Regions from separate parts of the Anaerobacillus sp. QJM3NY_32 genome, predicted to be linked through region 3. Evidence: riboswitches for the same ligand, from Rfam matches in the RefSeq annotation. Region 3 holds a riboswitch; each other region holds the start of a gene.
What was found. Region 3 has a riboswitch for S-adenosylmethionine ahead of AC0VYH_RS06575 (hypothetical protein). Riboswitches for the same ligand answer to the same signal wherever they lie in the genome.
Positions count from the first base shown of each region.

Region 1: linked by a shared signal. The riboswitch ahead of msrA (peptide-methionine (S)-S-oxide reductase MsrA) and the one ahead of AC0VYH_RS06575 (hypothetical protein) in region 3 are both predicted to bind S-adenosylmethionine.
Region 2: linked by a shared signal. The riboswitch ahead of AC0VYH_RS14610 (YezD family protein) and the one ahead of AC0VYH_RS06575 (hypothetical protein) in region 3 are both predicted to bind S-adenosylmethionine.
Region 4: linked by a shared signal. The riboswitch ahead of AC0VYH_RS07325 (assimilatory sulfite reductase (NADPH) flavoprotein subunit) and the one ahead of AC0VYH_RS06575 (hypothetical protein) in region 3 are both predicted to bind S-adenosylmethionine.

Region 1 is NZ_CM149684.1:2,080,166-2,085,485, forward strand. It holds gene fni (type 2 isopentenyl-diphosphate Delta-isomerase) at 1-540, shown strand, start outside; gene AC0VYH_RS11150 (Na+/H+ antiporter NhaC family protein) at 736-2,139, shown strand; SAM riboswitch class I at 2,227-2,340, shown strand; gene msrA (peptide-methionine (S)-S-oxide reductase MsrA) at 2,440-3,090, shown strand; gene AC0VYH_RS11160 (alpha/beta hydrolase family protein) at 3,138-5,320, opposite strand, start outside.
Region 2 is NZ_CM149684.1:2,774,049-2,779,368, reverse strand. It holds gene ispG (flavodoxin-dependent (E)-4-hydroxy-3-methylbut-2-enyl-diphosphate synthase) at 1-1,074, opposite strand, end outside; gene AC0VYH_RS14625 (hypothetical protein) at 1,214-1,549, opposite strand; gene AC0VYH_RS14620 (DUF1002 domain-containing protein) at 1,731-2,606, shown strand; gene AC0VYH_RS14615 (NfeD family protein) at 2,676-3,332, shown strand; SAM riboswitch class I at 3,449-3,554, shown strand; gene AC0VYH_RS14610 (YezD family protein) at 3,651-3,794, shown strand; gene AC0VYH_RS14605 (phosphoadenylyl-sulfate reductase) at 3,906-4,628, shown strand; gene AC0VYH_RS14600 (inorganic phosphate transporter) at 4,634-5,320, shown strand, end outside.
Region 3 is NZ_CM149684.1:1,216,979-1,222,298, reverse strand. It holds partial or broken gene AC0VYH_RS06580 (DNA/RNA non-specific endonuclease) at 609-1,178, opposite strand; gene AC0VYH_RS06575 (hypothetical protein) at 1,461-1,784, opposite strand; SAM riboswitch class I at 1,884-1,986, opposite strand; gene mcrC (5-methylcytosine-specific restriction endonuclease system specificity protein McrC) at 2,054-3,118, opposite strand; gene AC0VYH_RS06565 (AAA family ATPase) at 3,124-5,232, opposite strand.
Region 4 is NZ_CM149684.1:1,352,702-1,358,021, forward strand. It holds gene AC0VYH_RS07310 (MBL fold metallo-hydrolase) at 44-898, shown strand; gene AC0VYH_RS07315 (ABC transporter ATP-binding protein) at 945-1,763, shown strand; gene AC0VYH_RS07320 (hypothetical protein) at 1,819-2,196, shown strand; SAM riboswitch class I at 2,356-2,467, shown strand; gene AC0VYH_RS07325 (assimilatory sulfite reductase (NADPH) flavoprotein subunit) at 2,631-4,454, shown strand; gene cysI (assimilatory sulfite reductase (NADPH) hemoprotein subunit) at 4,479-5,320, shown strand, end outside.

The sequences.
Region 1 (5,320 bases), 860 kb from region 3:
CCTGAGGGTGATACAAATTTCCAAGATTTAATCGATAAAATTCGAGAAGTAGCAAAAGCGATCCCTGTTCCACTCGGTATTAAAGAGGTTGGCATGGGAATCGATGCGAAGAGTGCTCAGCGTCTTATAAGTGCAGGTGCCAGTTTTATTGATGTTGCTGGAGCGGGTGGAACATCCTGGATTCAAGTTGAAAGTTTTCGTTCCCATCAAACATTAAGACAACAAGCTGCCGAAGCTTTTCAAGATTGGGGTAACCCGACAGCTGATTGTATTATTGATGTAAGGAAACAGCATCCCGATGTCCCGATGGTTGCAAGTGGCGGACTAAAAAATGGTGTGGATGCAGCTAAAGCTATTGCTCTCGGGGCGGATGTGTCCGGATTTGGTAGGGCATTACTTGAAAATGCAGTAGATGATAGTGAAGAAGCGCTATCAGATCAATTAAAGCGAATTGAGTTCGAATTACGAACAGCTATGTTTGGAATTGGAGCTGCATCGATCAATAGATTAAAATACAATAGCGCATTAAAAAAGAAATAGCCAGAGCACTGAGCTCTGGCTTTTTTGTATGAATAAGTTAAGGAACGATGTTCAATTTGTCTTATTTAAACCATATGGCACCAATGACTTCGAGCAACTCCACTTGCTCAGACGAATGAGGAATCAACATTATCGGTTCCCGTAGTATAGGTCGTTCTCTAGAGAGCAAACTAGAGCTTAAGGAGGGCGACGCTAATGGCCTGGTTATCCATTTTTCCGTTTATCGTTGTCATTATCATTGCGATGAAAACAAAACTAGTGATCCCCGGATTAACGGCGGGTTTGCTAACAGCATCATTTATATACAAACCTGGATTGATCATTGGTTTACAACAGTTCTATGAATTTATTATGACTGGTTTGAAAGATGAAAATAATGTTAAAATCGTCCTTTTTCTATATATGTTTACGGGCTTAATCGGATTGATGAAATATACTGGTGGGATAAAAGGATTTGTTCAAGTTGCCTCATCCAAAATCAACTCAAAAAAAGGAGCGTTATTTCTGACGTGGGTGTCAACGCTAGGAACATTTAGTGCTCCTAGTTTCCGCATTGTAACGGTAGCCCCAATCATGAAAGCTCTTTTAAATAAAGTGAAAATCACTCCTCAGGAGCTTGGATTTGTGATAGAAACGACAGCAACTCCAGTTATTGTCTTAATGCCAATTGCTACCGCTTTTGTCGGCTATATGTCATCTGTTGTGCAGCTTTCACTAAAAGCAGAAGGCATTGAAGGAGATGGCTATCGTTACTTTCTTCAAAGTATCCCTTACAACTTTTTTTCGATTAGTATTTTATTGATTGGCTTTTATTTGAGTTTTTTCCATCATCGAAAAACGCCAGCTACAGACGCAGGTAATGTGGAAAAAAAGCTTGATGATCAATGGGAAGATTGTCATCCAGCTGTGGCGAAGGATCTTCCTACGAAACCGATGAATTTATTAATACCTCTTGGAGGAGTTATTCTCCTAACACTTCTTCTTACATATTGGAGTGGTTATAAGAAGGGGTTTACTTCTTTAATCAAGGCGTTTATTGAGGCAGATGTCCTGGACGCGATGGTCTTTGCACTTCTCACTACAGTACTTTTAACGTTCATTTTCTATTTATTTCAGCGTTTTTCTTTAAAGGACCTTGTTACTTATTTTATCGAAGGTGGTAACGAGATGATGCCGGTCATCGTCTTGCTTACTGTCGTTTGGGGCTTAGCAGCTTCAACAGAAGCTCTTGGCTTCTCGTCTTTTGTTACCTCAAACCTTGATTGGATTCCTACTTTATTTGTACCACCAGTCTTATTTCTCGTTGGGGCGTTTATTTCATACTTTATTGGCTCATCATGGGGCACATGGGGAATTTTAATGCCGCTGGGTATTTCATTAGGGTATTCTACAGGAGCAGATCTACCTGTTGTCATTGGAGCCGTGTTTGCGAGTGGGACATTTGGTGCTTTTGCTTCTCCGCTAAGTGACAATACGAATACAGTTGCGAGGATCTTGCAGTTGAATCCTATGACATATGCGAAATTTAAGCTTGGCCCAGCTTTATTAGCGGCGGGATTAGCAGCAGCTGGCTACTTTGTTATCTCTTTTGTAATATAATTATTTTTATGAGTACTTTTGTATTGACATCCGTTTTAAAACCATTTATTATTGGGACTAACTTAATAATCCTTTGTTTAAAGGATCTTCTTATTCAGAGAGGTGGAGGGACTGGCCCTTAGATACCTCGGCAACGGACCTATGAACTTATGTTCAATTGGAACCGTGCTAATTCCTGCGACGAAAGTCGAAAAATGAGAAGAGGCTCGGTCTATCCAAACCCTCTTCTGTTCGAGCAGATGAGGGTTTTTTTATGCACCCTCATTTGGAAATATGTTTTAGTAGAGGGAGAGACTGATATTGCATACACTAATGGATAACGAAGCAAGAAAACAACAGCTTATTAAGACCCTTCTCTCACAAGGGATATATAAGAAGGGTGAAAAGCAACTTTATATGTTATCACTAAATGAATTAGAAAACATATATGCTCGATCAAATAAAACCATACAGAGAAAAGGAAACGGAGTGGTCATAGTGGAACAAGCAACATTTGCAGCAGGGTGCTTTTGGGGAGTAGAAGCGCTATTTCAACAATTGAACGGTGTTATTTCAACTTCAGCAGGGTTTACAGGAGGAGAGACGATTAATCCAACTTATGAAGATGTTTATTCTGAATTAACAGGCCATGCCGAATCCGTACAAGTTGAATATGATCCTTCTCTCATTTCTTATGAAGAACTTGTAGAAGTTTTCTTTGAAAATCATAATCCAACCTCCTTAAACAAACAGGGAGAAGATGTCGGAACACGCTATCGCTCAGCGATCTTTTACCACTCAAATGAGCAGGCAGAAATAGCATTGATTGCAAAAGAAAAACTCGAGCGATCTGGACGCTTCAAAAAACCAGTTGTGACGCAAATTGTACCAATCACTTCATTCTATCGTGCAGATGAGTATCATCAAAGCTATCTTGCTAAGCGTGGACAGTCTTCTTGCAAAATTTCATAATAGAAAAAAGGCTTTCTCTCATTGTCATGAGGGAAGGCCTTTTTTAGTTAATCACCTTGATTGACACCTATTTGATCAATAAAGACTTTTCCTTTCTCTGATGCATTAAATTCGAATGTAAGAGCATTCATCTTCTTCGGATTAAAGGCATTGTTTGCTTCTAAGAATCGCTGCATCGGAATATTAAAGGTTTGGAGAACCGGTTCAGTAGGTTCACCATAACGTCCTTCTTCAAAGTATTTTGTTTTTGTGTGTTGAATAGGAAGAACACCTTGCAACTGCATGACGTCACTCAGCTTAACACTAGCGGATGCTCCGTTATCTGAACTAGCCGTGATTGTGAAATCAACAGGTTGCTGGTCAGATGGATCTGAAAGGTTTGCTGCTGTGAATGTTAATGAACTGTTCATTGTATAAGCAAATGGATCCTGAAGGGCTTTCTTGAAATTTAATTTGTATGTGCCGTTCTTTGAATAGGAATGATCCCATTTCAAAAAGACCCCATGAGTACCTCTTTCTTTATCGCGTCGAAATTCAAGCTCTCCTTCATACCATTGCAGCAAGCTATTAGTCTCTATGGTGATATAGGGAGATGTCGCTGTTGTGACATCAACGTCCTCTTCAAAGGTGCTATAGATATGATACGAAGGATCTTCATATTTACTAATGTATGTTGTATCAGGTAGCCATTCGAGAGCATAGCGATAATCCTCAAACATCGGTTGATAGGACTCATTTTGATGAAGCGTCGCCTCAAGAAAGCCAGCGACATATGTGCGGGCTATTTGTCGTTGTTCAGTGCCTTTAAGAAGAGGCTCTTTATTTAATAAAAGCGTGAAAGGGAAATACGTATCGTTTTCTCCCCACGTTGTGTTAAATTGTCCGTGATTGGCGCGATCAATATAAAGGGCTGCTTTCATAGCTTCTTTACTGCCAGTTAAATCAATCCCATTATACTGTCGGTCGCCTTCGAATTCCGATAAATCACTATCATAAGAACCTTGAAGTAATAAATAATTGACATCATCCACTTCGATTTTTCGATCTGAAAGTGTTTGATAATCCGTCGGTGCAAGTGCGATAACAGATTCAATATTATAATGGAAATCAAAAGTCATGTTCCCGTTATTTGGGTAACGATCAAGGTCATTGAATTTTGCTGCTAAAATCGCAGCTTGACCACCGCGAGAATGACCTATTAAAGCAATTTGATCCATCTTCACTTTGTTGAATAATGGATTATCTTTTTGAGAAGATAATTTCTCCATTTCTTCAATATGTTTAAGCAGCAACCAAGCGCGTCCATTAATGTCTCCTGCGAGGCCACCAGACCATGATGAATTGAAGAAGTTCTCATCTACTGATACTGTTAAAAAGCCACGACTAGCGAGTAACTCACCTAAATAATTGTAGCCTTCATCTGAGAAGTCCTCCATCTTATGGTTTCCATGGACAATAAGGACAAGAGGAAAAGAACCATTTCCTTTAGGCACCCATACACGTCCATTAAGTGGCACATTGGTGTCTTTAAAGCCCCAGAACCACTCGCGTTCTTTGGACCATTCTCCAACCATACTTGAAGCGTTAACTGACATCGTTTGAATATCTACTTGCTCCCCAAATTCAGGACGTTGCTTATCCTTTCCACTTCCATATGTATAAGTAGTTACATCAAATGAGCCGTATTCTGAAGGGTTATCACTAACAGGTGAGAGCGGCTCTACATTAATAGAGAGACGATCATTCATTAAACCAGGTGTGAATAACCAGTATGAAAAAGCTGACGTTGCTAAAACACCAAACAGTAGCATGATCATAGACATTGGCTTTTTGATGCCTTTAGAAAGAGGGTATCCGAACATAGCGCCAAGGATGATACCGACTGCAATTAAGAGATAGGAGAGCGGAAGGATGTTCTCTAATTGACGAAATTGATCTAATGTATAAATGGTTATAGCAAGCGAGACTCCAATACTTGCAATGAGAAGAGAGGGTAATCTTTTGAAATGCTCTATGAACCATGTACCAATCTTAACGGTGAGCAGTGTACTGACAACTGCAATTAATAGGAAAAGAATAACGTCCATTATTTGACCCAGTCCAGTATGAAAATCAAACCCAATCGAAAAGATTAGCAGCATTGTCATATGAAGAGCGCCGTAAGAAGCTCCTTTCCATATGGTTTTAAAGAAGGATTGTAATGGTTGAGTAAAAGAAATCAATAAATGCT
Region 2 (5,320 bases), 1.6 Mb from region 3:
GTAATGTTCTTCTGCTATTTTGTCGACTTCTTTTTTCAACTCTTCTACCATGGTTTCCTCAGGAACTTTACGGATAATTTCACCATGTCGGAAGAGGAGACCTTCACCACGTGCACCTGCAATACCGATATCAGCTTCACGCGCTTCACCTGGACCGTTCACTGCGCATCCAAGCACGGCTACTTTAATAGGTGCTTTGATCGTTGAAATGTACTCTTCGACTTCATTTGCGATTGAAATAAGGTCAATTTCGATACGACCACAAGTTGGACAAGAAATTAATGTGGCTGCATTCGCTGCAAGTCCAAATGATTTAAGAAGCTCTCTAGCTACTTTTACTTCTTCAACCGGATCCGCACTAAGAGAAATACGTGCCGTATTTCCGATTCCTTTTGAAAGAATAACACCAAGACCGGCTGCGCTTTTAACTGTACCTGCAAATAGAGTGCCTGACTCTGTAATTCCGAGATGCAGTGGGTAATTAAAAGAACGTGCTGCCAGTTCATATGCTTCAGTTGCAAGGTTAACATCGGAAGCTTTCATGGAGACGATGATATCGTAGAAATCAAGGTCTTCAAGAATTTTGATATGGTGGAGGGCACTTTCTAGCATTCCCTCAGCTGTAGGATAGCCGTATTTTTCAAGGATTTTTCGCTCAAGTGAACCAGCATTAACGCCAATGCGAATCGGAATGCCTTTTGCTTTGGCTGCTTTTACGACAGCTTCCACTTTTTCGCGACGTCCAATATTACCAGGGTTAATACGTATCTTGTCTGCTCCACCTTCAATGGCTTTTAGTGCTAGCTTATAATTAAAGTGAATATCAACGACAAGAGGGATATTAATCCTCTTTTTGATTTCAGGGATTGCATCTGCTGCCCTGTCATCTGGACAAGCTACTCGTACAATCTGACAACCAGCTTCTTCAAGACGATTGATTTCAGCAACTGTTGCTTCCACATCGTGAGTTTTGGTTGTTGTCATACTTTGAATAATAACTTCATCGTTACCGCCTATTGTTAAAGGACCTACTTTAACAGGTCTAGTTTGACTACGGTGGGTAATTTCATTCATGCGAAAATCGCTCCTTTTACATGTAGGATTGCTTACCTCATGATTTAGATCGCTTTTATATACTCCCTTGTAGGGAATAAGACTCATCTGTAATACTATCCCATTGTAGCAACTTTAGAGAGCTATTGACAAGAAATAATCATTGAGCAGATGTTTGGTCATAAGTTGGTATCCTATATTCTTTCCCAATTTGTATAAGAGTTGGATGAATTTTATTTAATGTTTCAAAATCGTGAACGACCGTTTCAATCGGAACCGGTATTGAGCCGTTCGCTTTTTCTACTAAAGAAAGAACAGTATCGCCAGCATTTATTTTATAAACCACATAGGGAGAGTTTTTTTCAGGTGACCCCACTTCGACTGCTTCTGATACTTCTGAAATAGCTCTGTTATTTGTAAGAGTTCCTGTTGTTAAATCATAATAAGTTGTATGAAGGACAAGCAGAAATAGGGAACTTAACAATAGTTTTCGCATCTCTCGCAACTCCTTCAGAATGATTTCCTTTGTACTACGATATGCTTGTCCTTCCATGATATGACAGATTTCCTAGTTAATTATCTTTTCTTTCGATCGAGTGTCGAGTAGAATATTAAGAGATGGGGAGATTAACTGAGTTACTCTTCATTAGAGCCCCACGTTAAAAGGAGACCAAAACATGCTTAAAAAAGGATTGCCGTTTTTATTGTCGATGGTGTTAATGATGTCTATTATTCCTATGGTGGCACAAGCGGATGCGAGCGTCGGTGATGTCATCGTTACACTTGGTGAAGATCTATCTGAAGAGCAAAAACAGAAGCTAGTTGATGAAATGGAAGCTCCGGAAAATGCAATGACGGTAACGGTATCAAATGAAGAAGAGCATAAATATCTTGGGAATTATATAAGTAAAGCGCTAATCGGTACCCGCGCCTTATCTTCTTCTTCCATAACCATTGGTGAAAAAGATGCTGGTTTAAGCGTTGACACAAAAAATATTAATTGGGTAACAGATGAAATGTACGCAAATGCTTTAATAACAGCTGGAGTAAAAGATGCTGATGTTTATGTGACAGCACCAATGGAGGTTTCAGGTACGGCTGCATTAACTGGTTTAATCAAAGCTTATGAGTTAAGCACAGATGAAGTGATACCTGAGGAGCAAAAACAAGTAGCAAATGAAGAGCTTGTCACTACTGCAAAATTGAGCGATAGTATTGGCGCAGATAAAGCAACAGAGCTAATGACTAAGATTAAGGATGAAATTGCTACAAACCCACCTGAGACGGAAGATGATTTAAGAACAGTTATTAAACAAATTGCTAACGATTCAGGTATTGAATTGACTCAAGATGAGTTGGATGGTCTTGTTGCACTGTTTAATCGAATGAAAAATCTTGATATTGATTGGGATCAAATGAAGAGTCAGTTGCAGCACGCGAGAGAAAACCTGGACGAGTTTTTAAATAAAGACGAGACACAGTCATTTATTCAAAAAATCATTGATTTCTTTATTGCGATTATTGATGGAATAAAAGGGGTATTTCAATCGTAAGGTGACAAGTGACTGAAACTTTCTTCCCTTTTGAACGTATAAGAGAAGAAGGAAAAGGAGGGAGCGAGGATGGAGATTCTATCTTTGCCAGCAGTTGGCTTTCTTATCGTTTTACTTAGCGTGCTATTCTTGTTTGCTGAGTTACTTGTCCGTGTAAAAGGTATTTTTGGATTGATCGGAATACTATTGCTCACATTTTATTTTAGTTTCCATCTTACTTCTTTATCATCAATTCTCTGGATGGGACTTGTGTTTGCTGTTGGTTTAGGCTTAGTTATTCTTGATGGGAAATTACTCAATGATGGTACATTTGGTTTGATTGGATTAATTATGATGGTTACAGCCGTAGCCATTCCTTCTCCGACTTTCCTTTATGGCCTTCTCGTTTCTAGTGGTTTTTTAATTGGTACGGCTGCTTCATTCCTGTTTTTGCGTGTTTTCCCCGCACGTTCTATGTGGACGAAAATGACGTTAAAGGATCGGTTAAGCAGTGAAATGGGGTATAATTCCATGAACGCTGAGTATAAGAATTTAGTTGGAGAATCGGCTATGACAATTACTCCATTTCGACCAAGTGGAACAATACAAGTCAATGAGAAAAAGTACAGCGCCATTTCTGTTGGAAGTTGGATCGACAAGGATACGGCAGTAGTTATTACGTCTGTAGATGGTACGCGTATCTTAATAGAAGAGAAAAAAGAAGAAAGTAAACGTCATCCAATTTAAAAATGGTCCCCGAGTCATAGATTCGGGGTTTTTTTCATATTCTTTTCTAATCCCTTTATCCCGATCTCTAAACTAGGGTTGACATATTGTTAGATAATAGTTAAGATTTAGAAAATAACTTATCAAGAGAGACCGAGGGACTGGCCCGTTGACGTCCAGCAACCTGCCTGATTGGCAAGGTGCTACTTCCAGCAAAATGGAGTCCATTTTGGAAGATAAGGTGAATTAAGGTAACCTGATCTGTCTTTCCAATTTGGGAAGGCTTTTTTCATTTATAAGCTTCTCCTCATGATTATTATGACTAAGGGAGGTTGCATGATGGGAACGAAAGACCAGAATTTTTCAGACGTTGCTGTACGTATAGAACGAATGCTAAGTTCGTTAAAATTTGGGTCAATTACGCTTGTTGTTCAAGATGGGAAAGTTGTTCAACTTGAAAGAAAAGAAAAAGAACGACTTTAATATTGGCGCTGACTAGAGAAACTAGAGGCGGTTCTAACCCTAAAGGTTAGAACCGCCTCTTTTTTTAAACTTTTAAATATATTTCCTTGATCGGAATTGGGAGGGTTAGAAATGAATTGGTTCTATAATAATTGGTCGGGTAAGGAACCTGAATTCGACGTTGAATCAGAAACGAAAGGGGCTCTTGAAGTTCTGGAGTGGGCGTATCAAATATACCAAGATGATATTGTATATGCTTGTAGTTTCGGTGTTGAGGGTGTCGTTCTAATTGATTTGATTTCCCGGGTAAACCAGAACGCGAAGATTGTTTTTCTGGATACAGGTCTCCATTTTGATGAGACTTATGAGCTAATTAATAAAGTGAAAGCTAAATATCCATCTCTAAATATTAAGTTAAAGCAACCAAAGGAGTCGGTCGAAGAACAGGCATTAAGTAAAGGGGATGCTCTATGGGAGCGAGACCCGGGACAGTGCTGCAACTTGAGGAAAATCATACCATTGCATGAAGAATTAGATCATGTAAGTGCATGGATCTCAGGTTTAAGGAGAGAGCAGTCGCCACTCAGACAAAAGACAAATTATTTCAATAGAGATGATAAGTTTCAGTCGATTAAGGTTTGTCCACTTATTCATTGGACATGGAAAGATGTTTGGAGGTACGTGTACGAAAAGGATTTACCATACAATCCTCTTCATGATAAAGGGTACCCAAGTATAGGATGTGCGGTATGCACTGAAAGAGTATTGGAAGGTAGTGATTCTAGAGCTGGGAGATGGGCAAATCAGGAAAAAACGGAATGCGGCTTGCATTTTGATTCAGCACCAAATCGGTGACGGTCATGACAACCCTAGTTATTACAGTGGCTCTCTTTTTTGCTATGAATATTGGGGCTAGTGGAGCTGCGGCATCGATGGGAGTGGCTTACGGGGCTGGAGCGATTAAAAGAAGAAGCGTAGCACTGAGTGTTTGTGCGATTGGGATTGTTGGTGGTGCCACATTAGGTGGAGGTAATGTTATTAAAACAATGGGGAGTGGCATTATACCTTCTTCCGTACTCAGTCTAAAGGTTATCTTGATTATTTTTATTTCAGCTACAACAGCGCTCTTTCTAGCAAATATGATGGGGATTCCATTATCAACAAGTGAAGTTACTGTGGGCGCAGTGGTAGGAGTTGGTATTGCTTACCGTGCTTTGTACTTTCAGAATGTGATGTTCATTATGTTGTTGTGGATCGTTATACCGGTTATTGCTTTTGCGACAGCTCTCAGTGTTGGGAAAATTTTTGGTCTTTTAAAACAAAGAATCAATCTTACTTCAAAGTGGCAAAAGCCACTCACCATTTTTTTAATTGTAGCCGGTTTTCTAGAAGCCTTTTCAGCGGGAATGAATAACGTCGCAAATGCGATTGGACCGCTAGTTGGAGCGGGAGTTTTATCCCTTTCTCACGGCGCATTTTTTGGGGGAGCTTTTGTTGCTTTAGGTGCTTTAGTTTTTGGTAAACGTGTCATTGAAACGAATGGTTAT
Region 3 (5,320 bases):
TTCCTAGGTACTGTGCCCCTACTTTCACAAAGGTAAATTCATTTCGGTGTTATTATCACCTTATAGAAACCAGCCCGATTAGTAGTCGTTTGATTAAATGTCCTTTGCTTACAACGTTCCGATTGACTTAGCTGTACATATATCCGTAGGTGCTTACTATGAGCCTGTTAATTTATATCCTCATTGTTAGATATGCCGAATTTCTTAATTTGGATTCATACTTTTCGGTAATTAACTCTGTTAAGTACAGACAGAACATTTCTGTTCAGTAGCATTCTAGACCCTTACATTCGCAAGTTCGTCAGTTCTAAATGAACATTCTCACCATAGATATTTTATAGCACTCCGACTTATCTTACACTCAACCACCTCTGATTGCATTTCGTGGGTAGGGTATTAACCTTTATTCCTTACGGTGTAATCTCAGCCGACTTTACCACGCTTTAGACCCTACATAACTACTAATTATATAACGCCTAGTGGAGTATCAAGTAACTCGTTTCGGCCAACGTGACGGCTTTCATTCCAAGTTGCAGTCAATCAGTTGGATTAAAATGGTTTAATCCTCTCATTTCGTGCTAGGCACTTATAGAGAAACGTTTCGCACCCATATAAGCTTGATCACCATGTCGGTTGAGTGTACTCTCTTGTGGGGTAATGTTATAAGCATTCGATACCCCTCCGAGAGAATCAGCAATAATATGTCCTTCATCTAACACGTCACTTTCGACGCCCGGAACTTTTGCCTCATCAGAATAGTACCGTCCAGACGATAACACAGGTTCGTTACGATCATCTTGTAGAATGATTTCGTCAGCAACAACGCGTACGAGTTGTCCGTATTCATTCGTAAATGCCCAATATTCACGGTCACCGTACCCAATATCAACAACGACGTTAGGTTCTCGATGTCCAGACAAATCACCACCATCCACTTCAATAAGTTCGTATCCTGCGAACTGTTCATCATCTGTTGGGTCTGGTGTTTCCTCTTCTACTGGTTCATCAACAACCGCAGTGTTCGTTTCATCTTTTTCACTATTTTCATTTGTTTCAACTGTACTTACTTCTTGTGTATTTGTTTCTGCATTTTTATTGGATGCCTCTTCTAAGTTGGTACAACCAACTATAAAAATGATCGTTAAAAATAAGATGAAATAGTTCATTTTCGTTTTCATAATAGAACGCTCCTATAATAGGGAAATTTCGTAATGTTAAAAAAATCAAAAGAAAGAGTAAAAATGGATCCATTATTTCTTCTATCACTTTTATTATCCATTACATTGATAGTTTAATTTTACCACATTAAATAACTTCAAAAGCATTCAGAAAAAATACACGATTCATTTCAAAAATAGTTTTACAGCTTATTCTTAAAAGCATCCAAGTCTAATCCCTAAACATCCACGATTTCGAATCATCAAAATGAACTAGCAAAATCCTCTTCTATCAACATTGTCTCACATCACACTCTCAATATAATCCCCATTTCCTCTCACAATTTGAAGCCCCTGCTTCTCTAATTCCAGCCACAAATATCGATCCAGCGCATAAGGGGATTGCTGTTGTAGCGAAAGCAATGCATCCTCCGTAAGCAACAGTTCATAGGAGCGGTTTTCCTCTTTAACAGTGACCTCATAGTCAATCAACTTCATCACGATCACTTCATACGCCTCCTCCCACTCCTTCAGTTGACGTTCAATGACTTCTGCCACGTGTAATAAAAAACTTTCCCCGTCATAACTTTTCGCCATGACGCTTCGTGCAAATCGATTTACGTTCACAAACTCATCCCCCTTATTGTTATAAATAAGGTATTCAACAAATGAACAAAAAAGGCCCTTCATCGCAAATGAATGCAACAAAGAGCCTCCGCTATCCGCGCGTTATCATTCAAAGCCATGCTTTGCAGGTTGGAGCACCTTACCGCCTGGCAGGTTGCTGTGAAGTCAAAGAGCCCGTACTCTCGTTCACTCGTGATAACTTTATTTAATTGGTAATAGTTTACTTAATAATCGATGGAGTGTCAATTTTTTCTAAAAGAATTTGAAATCTATGCATTATTATCAATCACCCCTACTAATGATAACAGTCTAGTCGATATCTCATTCCATTCAGCATTAAGGTTTACAGTTTTTATATAGATGCTTTTTCCTGTTATTGAATAACCTGCATTTATTTCACGATTAATCGTTGGATACAGTAACATTCCTTTAATATCCCCTAAAAAGTCACTGCTGCTTACATAGGCGAATATTTGATATAAATGCCCCGTACGAACTTTTTCTTTATCTGTCCAATTACTAGTCGTCAATGTTTCACCATAATACTTCGTGTCTATAATAAGCTGGGAATTTGTTAGTTTATTTTCTACAACGATATCCGTTCGCATTTCTGGTAGAAGGGATAACTCTTCATCACCAACGGATTGATCTAAATTCCAGTGTATTTTAGGAGAGTGAATACAATAGATGCGGCTATCCAAATGACGACGGTAGAAATTTAAAACGAATTTTTCATAAAGCTTTGCCATTTGCCTATCTCTAATAAAAGATAGAAATTTCGTATCACTACCCTCTTCCCTAGAAATGAGTCCCTGATAAATTAGTTCACTAACACTCATCAACATTCTATAGTGGTAGTTGTTTCTATTAAATCGTAATGAACTAAATGTTTCATTAGACATTTGAACATCATGAATGTCTGAGAAATACAACCGAAGCTTTCGTAACTTCTTATTGAGTGTCTTATCTAGCATAGGGGCATTTAATAATAAATTGAAGGTTGCTTTTACGATTTGATTCAGTTTAATGTCTACTGAGAAGTTATCATATTGGCAAACCATCCTGCCGTTACGAAACGTTTGTTTTTTTATAGAATCAGCCACTTCTACTTTTCCTTTAAGCGTTGATACTTCTCTACGCTCCTGAATATAGCTTCTACTTAATCCTCTTTTTATTAAACTATTTGTTCCATTAATATAGATTCTAGCTAATAAATCATAGATATTATCAAACTTCTCACTACCAAATACATTTTCGTCTGATTGGTCGAGTACGTTCCACGCATAGCAAAGCATATGGTAGATGTTTTTAACGGGGATACTGCTATTACTCATAACAGTTACCTTAACAACTCTTCAACATAATTTTTAGCTTTATCTTCTTCATCGAACCAGTATTCGTTAATAAGTGGTTCAATCTCATACCTGATCACTTCATCATACCAATTTTCCGAATCGCTATAATGAGTAAAGTAACTATGCCCTATTCTAAAGCCTTTACCCAAATTAACATCATTTGCTATAACAGAGTTTATACTACCAATCTTATGTTGTATTTTATTTACTAATTCTTCACTAGCTCCTTGTTCCAAAAGATGATCTTTGAATTTTGCTGATTCAAAAGCCGGCTCCAATTCAACGAAGCAGAACCTTCTTCTTAATGCATAATCAATAATAGCAAGACTTCTATCTGCGGTATTCATCATCCCAATAATATATAGATTTTTAGGTACAGAGAACAGATTGTCAGAATAGGTAAGTGTTATTTTGTCTCCCCGCTTATCATTTTCAATAAGCATAAGTAACTCTCCGAATATTTTACTTAAATTACCACGATTAATTTCATCAATGATTAAATAGAAATTTTCATCGGGGTTTCTTGATGCTTCAAGACAAAACTTATAGAATGGACCTTCTTTCAGTTCAAAACCAGATTCTTTAGGTCGATACCCCATGATGAAATCCTCATACGAATAGCTCTGATGAAATTGCAGCATCATCACCCTTGATTCATCTCGCTCTTCCATCAAAGAGTAAGCAAGTCTTTTAGCAGCAAATGTCTTCCCTACTCCTGGTGCCCCCTGTAGAATAAGATTCTTCTTCCTAGTTAATAAAGATTTAATCGTTTCATATTGGCTTTCATCTATAAAAACTTTCCTTAAAAAATCTTCCTTCGTATATTTCTCTTTTTCTTTTGTTTGATTTGGTAATTCCTCTTGAACCTCTTCCTCTTCTTCATCTTCATCTTCATCTTCCGCTAGTAAACTTCCATCCCAGGCTTTGTAAGATAGCTCAGGAAATGAATAAAATGGGAAATTCTCGTCAGAAAATTTTTCCTTTATATTATCGATAAGATCCATGTATTCCCTACCAGAGTATAACTTTTTAGATACGCGGGGCAGAATATTAAACTGTTTATCAGCCAGAAATTTTCTCGTATATTGATCTAAGGGCAGATACTCCCAGGGCTTTAACCAATACAAACCAATCGTAATTTTCCACGACCCCCCATATTGTCTACGAACCTTGTCGTATATTTCGATAAAAACGTTTTGACTTTCTTCTCCTGAATCATTCTCTGTTATTTCAATAGCAATTCGGAACAGTTCCCATAGATTATCGAAATCGTCATCATTTCTATTTTCTTTATTGCCGAAGAACCATGCATTCATGTTATTTAACACCGGGACACCATTAAATGAATGAGGTACTTCTTCGTTTACGTCTAAGAAATCCGCTATTTCTTTCATAATCAATCGCCTGTTGTGATCTGTGATTCCTTTATTAAAAAGACCAAATACCGTAAACGGACAAACATCAGTTAGAAGTTCCTTACCTCCTTTAGCATTTTTCTCTGTCAGAGGATTATTCTTGTTGATTCTTTCAAATATATTATGTATACCACTTAGTAATTCATTACGATTATGTTGAAACTTTAGCAAAGCTTTTGCAACAGCTTCATAAAAGGGGATCCATTCAAATTCTTGATGTGACTTGCCCCCATATTTACTATTCCAATAAGGGTCTTGAATAAACTGTTCAATGTGTTGATTTTCATTATTAAAAGTAAAATCAATTAAGTTTTTGTACATCCACCCCTTTCCTTCTTCTACTTTCCAAATCGTACTTCTACTAGTGAAGAAATACCATTCTTTTATCGGCGTTATAGGCTGCCAATCTACATCTACTTTTTTTCCATCATTGTAGTTATGTGTAACGGTTCCAATTGCTTTTATCCCCATAACGGACACAGTATTCCCATGATTATCAAAAGGGAGATTGTGCTTTCTCGTATAGGCAGATTTAATCGCAATTTTGTCTCCTATCTTTATTGACTTCACTTGTTCTATATACCTATCATCGTAACCATTTATCCAAATGCCTTCATTAATAAATCGCTCTGTTTGATCGCCACTAACCACCGCACCGACAAACCATGCTTGTTCCATTTGTTCGATCACCCCTGACTTTTAATTTTTGAATTACTATTCGATCTCATCTTTCACAAGTCTTCATAAAAGTTCTCCACGTATTCTT
Region 4 (5,320 bases), 140 kb from region 3:
ATAAGAAATTTCATCGAGGTTTGTATTTTAAGGAGGACAATAAATGCAACAGATTAAACAAATTGGCAATCGCTTTTACTATCAAACACCAGTTTCCGAAACGGACCGACCGATTCTAGGAATGGTGATTGGAGATAGAAAGTCTCTGATGATCGATGCTGGGAATTCAGAGGACCATGCTCGTTATTTTCTAAAAGAACTATCGGAAAAAGGATTCAAGGAACCGGACATGGTCGCGCTCACTCATTGGCATTGGGATCATATCTTTGGACTATCAGCGCTGAAAGATGCTGTCTCCTTATCCTCGCATCAGACGAAAGAGGAAATTAGTAAGCTTATTCCATTAGGATGGTCTGATGATGAGTTGGATGAGCGGGTGAAAGAAGGCACTGAAATTGAATTTTGTGCAAATGCGATCAAGAAGGAATTTGTGGATTCTCGAGACATTACGATTACGCTACCAGATGTAACGTTTGGTGAGAAAATGGAGATTGATCTTGGTGGTGTCACGTGTATTCTTCAGCCTGTTGGGGGCGATCACGCGGCTGATTCGGTTGTGATTTATATGAAGGAAGAGAAAATCCTTTTTCTTGGAGACTGCTTTTATCCTGATATTTTTTCAGAAAAAGTCAACTACACTGTTAACATAACAAATCGACTGCTTGATCAGTTAGAAAGCTTTGAGGCAGAATGGTTCATCTTATCACACGGGGAGGCAATCTCTAAGGAGGATTTTAAGAACGAAGTGAACCTTTTACGTGCTGTTGCTTCTATTACTGAGGAGTGCAATGGTGATGTTACACGTATGCAAAAGTTGTATGAGCATAACGTTGGCAGAGACTCACGCGAAGAGGAGCTTGAAGTGATTCAAGAATTTGCTAACGGGTATACGATGTAAAAAGCGCTAGTTGGAATGACTTTCTTCAAAGAACGGAGTGGGATGTATGGCAATCATTCATGTAGAAAATGCTTATTACACACGTGAGAAACAGATGATTTTATCCGATATTTCTTTTTCCGTAGAGAAAGGCCAGCATCAGGCCATTATCGGATTAAATGGATCAGGTAAAACGACACTACTTCAGTTAATTCACGGCTCGATCTGGCCACTGCTTCGCTATGATCCCGTCGTTGAAGTATTGGGGTATCGTCTTGGAAAAACTGATTTGAGTGAACTTAGAAAATCTATTGGCTGGGTGAGCAACGCTTTCACTGAGCGTATCTCTCCGATGCAGGAAGTGACAGATGTTGTGATTAGCGGGAAGTTTGCCTCAGCTGGACTTTATGAGCAGGTGACGGAACAGGAAGAATCGCAAGCGATGAAGATGATGCAGGAATGGGGTATTGCTCATTTACGCGGTAAACCTTTTCGAATTTGCTCTCAAGGTGAGAAGCAGAAAGTCCTGATAGCGAGAGCTTTGATGTCTTCGCCAAAGCTTCTTATTCTAGATGAACCGTGCAACGGACTTGATCTGTATTCACGCGAACAGTTATTAGCTCAGGTTGAACGCCTTGGAAAAGAGGAAGAGGGTCCAACCATATTGTATATCACTCATCATATTGAGGAGATTTGTCCCGTATTCACTCACGCTATGATTATGGAAAATGGTCGAATTGCAGTGAATGGCAAGAAGAAAGATGTGTTAACAGCTGAACATCTTAGTAAAAGTATGGGCGTCCCTTTAGAAGTGACGTGGAACAGAGAGCGACCTTGGGTTCAGGTGATTTCAAATGAGATGAAGCCAGCTTATCCATCTGCATAAGGACCGTGTATCTCAAAAATGGCCAAATTCGTTCATCGTCAAAAGGAGGTATGTATTGAAGGATTTTGCTTCGCTAACCCATAAAGAAATTGCGATTCGATATACGGTATTGACGCTGTTTCTATCGTCTACCATTTTTATAGTGAGTTACGACCTTCCACTCTGGGCGTATGTCATATGCATGCTTCTATCGATATTTGGTATTGCGGTGAACTTGTTGAAATGGAAACGTGGGAAAAAAGTTAACGTCACATTTAAAGATCATGTCATTCGCTCCTGCGTTTTTTCTTTCATAGCTTTTCTCTTGTTGGTGCTGCCTTTTGACTACTCCAGTTGGTTGATGATTCTTATGATTCTATCTCTTGTCATGGCGAATACGATTGATTTCATGCGCATGCGGAATAGGATACAAGAGGGACAACGGCAGGGATAAAAGACCTGAATCATTTGGATTATTTTTCATGAAGATGGCTGGTGTTATCGCCATTTAGTTAATTGAATGATGATAATTTTCTAATAATATATTGACTTTTATTCGATCTCGAGATAACATTTGAACCAATCATTGTCATATACAATTTGATAGCAACATTTCTTATCAAGAGAGGTGGAGGGACTGGCCCTATGAAGCTTCGGCAACCGATGAGATGATCCTTCATCTCATACTGTGCCAAATCCAGCAGGTTTATCCTGAAAGATAAGAAGACTGGCTTCGTACTTACAAACCTTTCTTCTTATGTTTTGAGAAGAGAGGTTTTTTGTGTTGAATGGGTTAGGGGGAATGCAGACGAATTAATTTGCTATTAATTCCGAGTAAACTACTTTAATTACATTGAATTAAATTTGAGTATTGTGAGGTGGATAGTATTGCAGTTACAGGTTGTGAATAGCCCTTTTGACAAAGAACAAACGGAGCTTTTAAATCGTCTCTTACCAACATTAAATGAGACGCAGAAAATATGGCTGAGCGGATACCTTTCCGTACCAGGTAGCTCTGAAGCTGCGGCAGCTACTGAGACGGTTGCTCAAGGTGTTTCTGCTTCAGAAGCATTCTCTAAACAAGAAGCAAAAACACGTGAGCTTACGATTCTCTATGGCTCACATACTGGCAATTGTCAGTCACTAGCGGAATCTTTCTTTGAGCGATTGGAAAACGAGAAATACAACGTTACCCTTTCATCGCTTGATGATTTTAAGCCAAAGTCGCTTAAAAAAGTAGAAGATTTATTATTGATTACAAGCACCCACGGAGATGGCGATCCTCCTGATAATGCGTTAAGCTTCCATGACTTTGTTCAAAGTAAGAGAGCCCCTGAATTAAATGGTCTCAGATTCTCAGTCTTATCACTTGGTGATAGCTCCTATGAATTTTTCTGCCAAACCGGGAAAGATTTTGACAAGCGCTTTGAAGAATTAGGTGCAACAAGGCTCTATCCTCGTGTAGATTGTGATCTTGATTTCGAAGAGCCGGCAGAAGAGTGGTTCGAAGGCGTGACGGGAGTATTGAAAGAAGATCAGTCTACGAGAGAATCGACTTCTGAAACAAAACCTGATGAGTCGAATCAGACGTATTCCAGAACGAATCCATTCAAAGCCGAAATTCTTGAGAATGTTAATTTGAATGGACGTGGATCGAATAAAGAAACACGGCACATTGAGCTTGATCTTGAAGGATCGAACCTTGATTATGAGCCGGGTGATAGCCTTGGTATTTACCCGGAGAATGATACTGCTCTTGTCCGTCAGCTAATCGATGAACTGAACTGGAAGCGAGAAGAACAGGTTATGGTGAACAAAAAGGGTGACGTTCAGCCACTTGAAGAAGCTTTAACGAAAACATATGAGATTACGAGTCTCACAAAGCCATTGCTCAAGAAGATTGCAGAGCTGACATCAAGTTTTGAGCTTAAGCGCATGGTTGAAGCGGAAGGCGAAGAACTAAGAACATACCTTTACGGTAGAGATTTAATTGATTTGGTGAAGGACTACGGACCGTGGACCGTCTCGGCACAGGAGTTTGTAAACGTTCTGCGCAAAATTCCGGTTCGTCTTTATTCGATCGCAAGCAGTTCAAAGGCAAATCCAGATGAAGTTCATCTCACAATTGGGGCACTAAGGTATGATGCACATGGTCGAGCTCGTACGGGCGTATGCTCTGGCCAATGCGCAGAGCGCTCACAAGCGGGGGATACACTCCCAGTATATGTGCAGCGAAATCAAAACTTTAGACTTCCGGATCATCCTGACACCCCTATCATTATGATAGGCGCAGGTACTGGCGTAGCGCCGTACCGGGCATTCTTACAAGAGCGAGAAGAAAGTGGCGCAAGTGGAGAAACGTGGCTATTCTTTGGTGAACAGCATTTTGTCACAGACTTTCTTTATCAAGTCGAATGGCAGAAGTGGTTGAAAGATGGGGTGCTTTCTCGTATGGACGTGGCGTTTTCTCGTGATTCAGAAGAGAAAGTGTATGTTCAGCACCGCATGCTCGAGCGAAGTAAAGAACTATACGAGTGGCTGCAAGAGGGTGCGCACGTCTACGTATGTGGAGATGAAAAGTATATGGCAAAAGACGTTCACGTGGCACTCGTTAACATCTTAGAGCAACAGGGGAATTTCAGTGAGTCAGAAGCAGAAGCTTATCTTGCAGATCTACGTAACGCGAAACGCTACCAGCGCGATGTGTACTAAGCGCATCAGGGAAGGAGATTGATCATGTCGAAAAAGACGGTAACAGAAGACGGCAAACCGAGTGAAATGGAGAAAATCAAAGACGAAAGTGATTACTTACGCGGATCGCTTGTGAAAAGCTTTGCGGATCCCATCACCGCTTCCATCCCAGACGCAGATACAAAACTATTAAAATTTCATGGGAGCTATATGCAAGATGATCGCGATATTCGTCAGGAGCGAAAACAGCAGAAGCTTGAACCAGCTTATCAGTTTATGGTTCGAGTGCGACTACCTGGTGGAGTAGCTAACCCAGAGCAATGGCTAGTAATGGATGATCTTGCGAATCAATACGGAAATGGGACGTTAAAGCTAACGACGCGCCAAACGTTCCAAATGCATGGGATCTTAAAGTGGAATATGAAAAAAAGCATTCAGGCAATGGACCAGGTTCTGATGGATTCTCTTGCGGCATGCGGTGACGTGAATCGGAATGTGATGTGTAATGCCAATCCCTATCAATCGGATATTCATGCCGAGGTGCATGGATGGGCACGGAAGTTAAGCGATGATCTCTTACCGAGAACGAGAGCGTACCATGAAATCTGGTTAGATGAAGAAAAAGTGCTTGATCGAAAAGAAGAGGAAATTGAGCCGATGTATGGCCCACATTACTTGCCAAGAAAGTTTAAGATTGGGGTCGCTGTCCCTCCATCAAACGATGTGGATATTTTCTCACAAGATCTTGGCTTTATTGCGATTCTTGAAGATGGCAAGCTACAAGGATTTAATGTCGCGGTAGGCGGCGGCATGGGTATGACGCATGGAGACACAAGTACGTATCCTCAGCTATCCCGAATGATTGGATTTTGTACACCCGAAAAGAT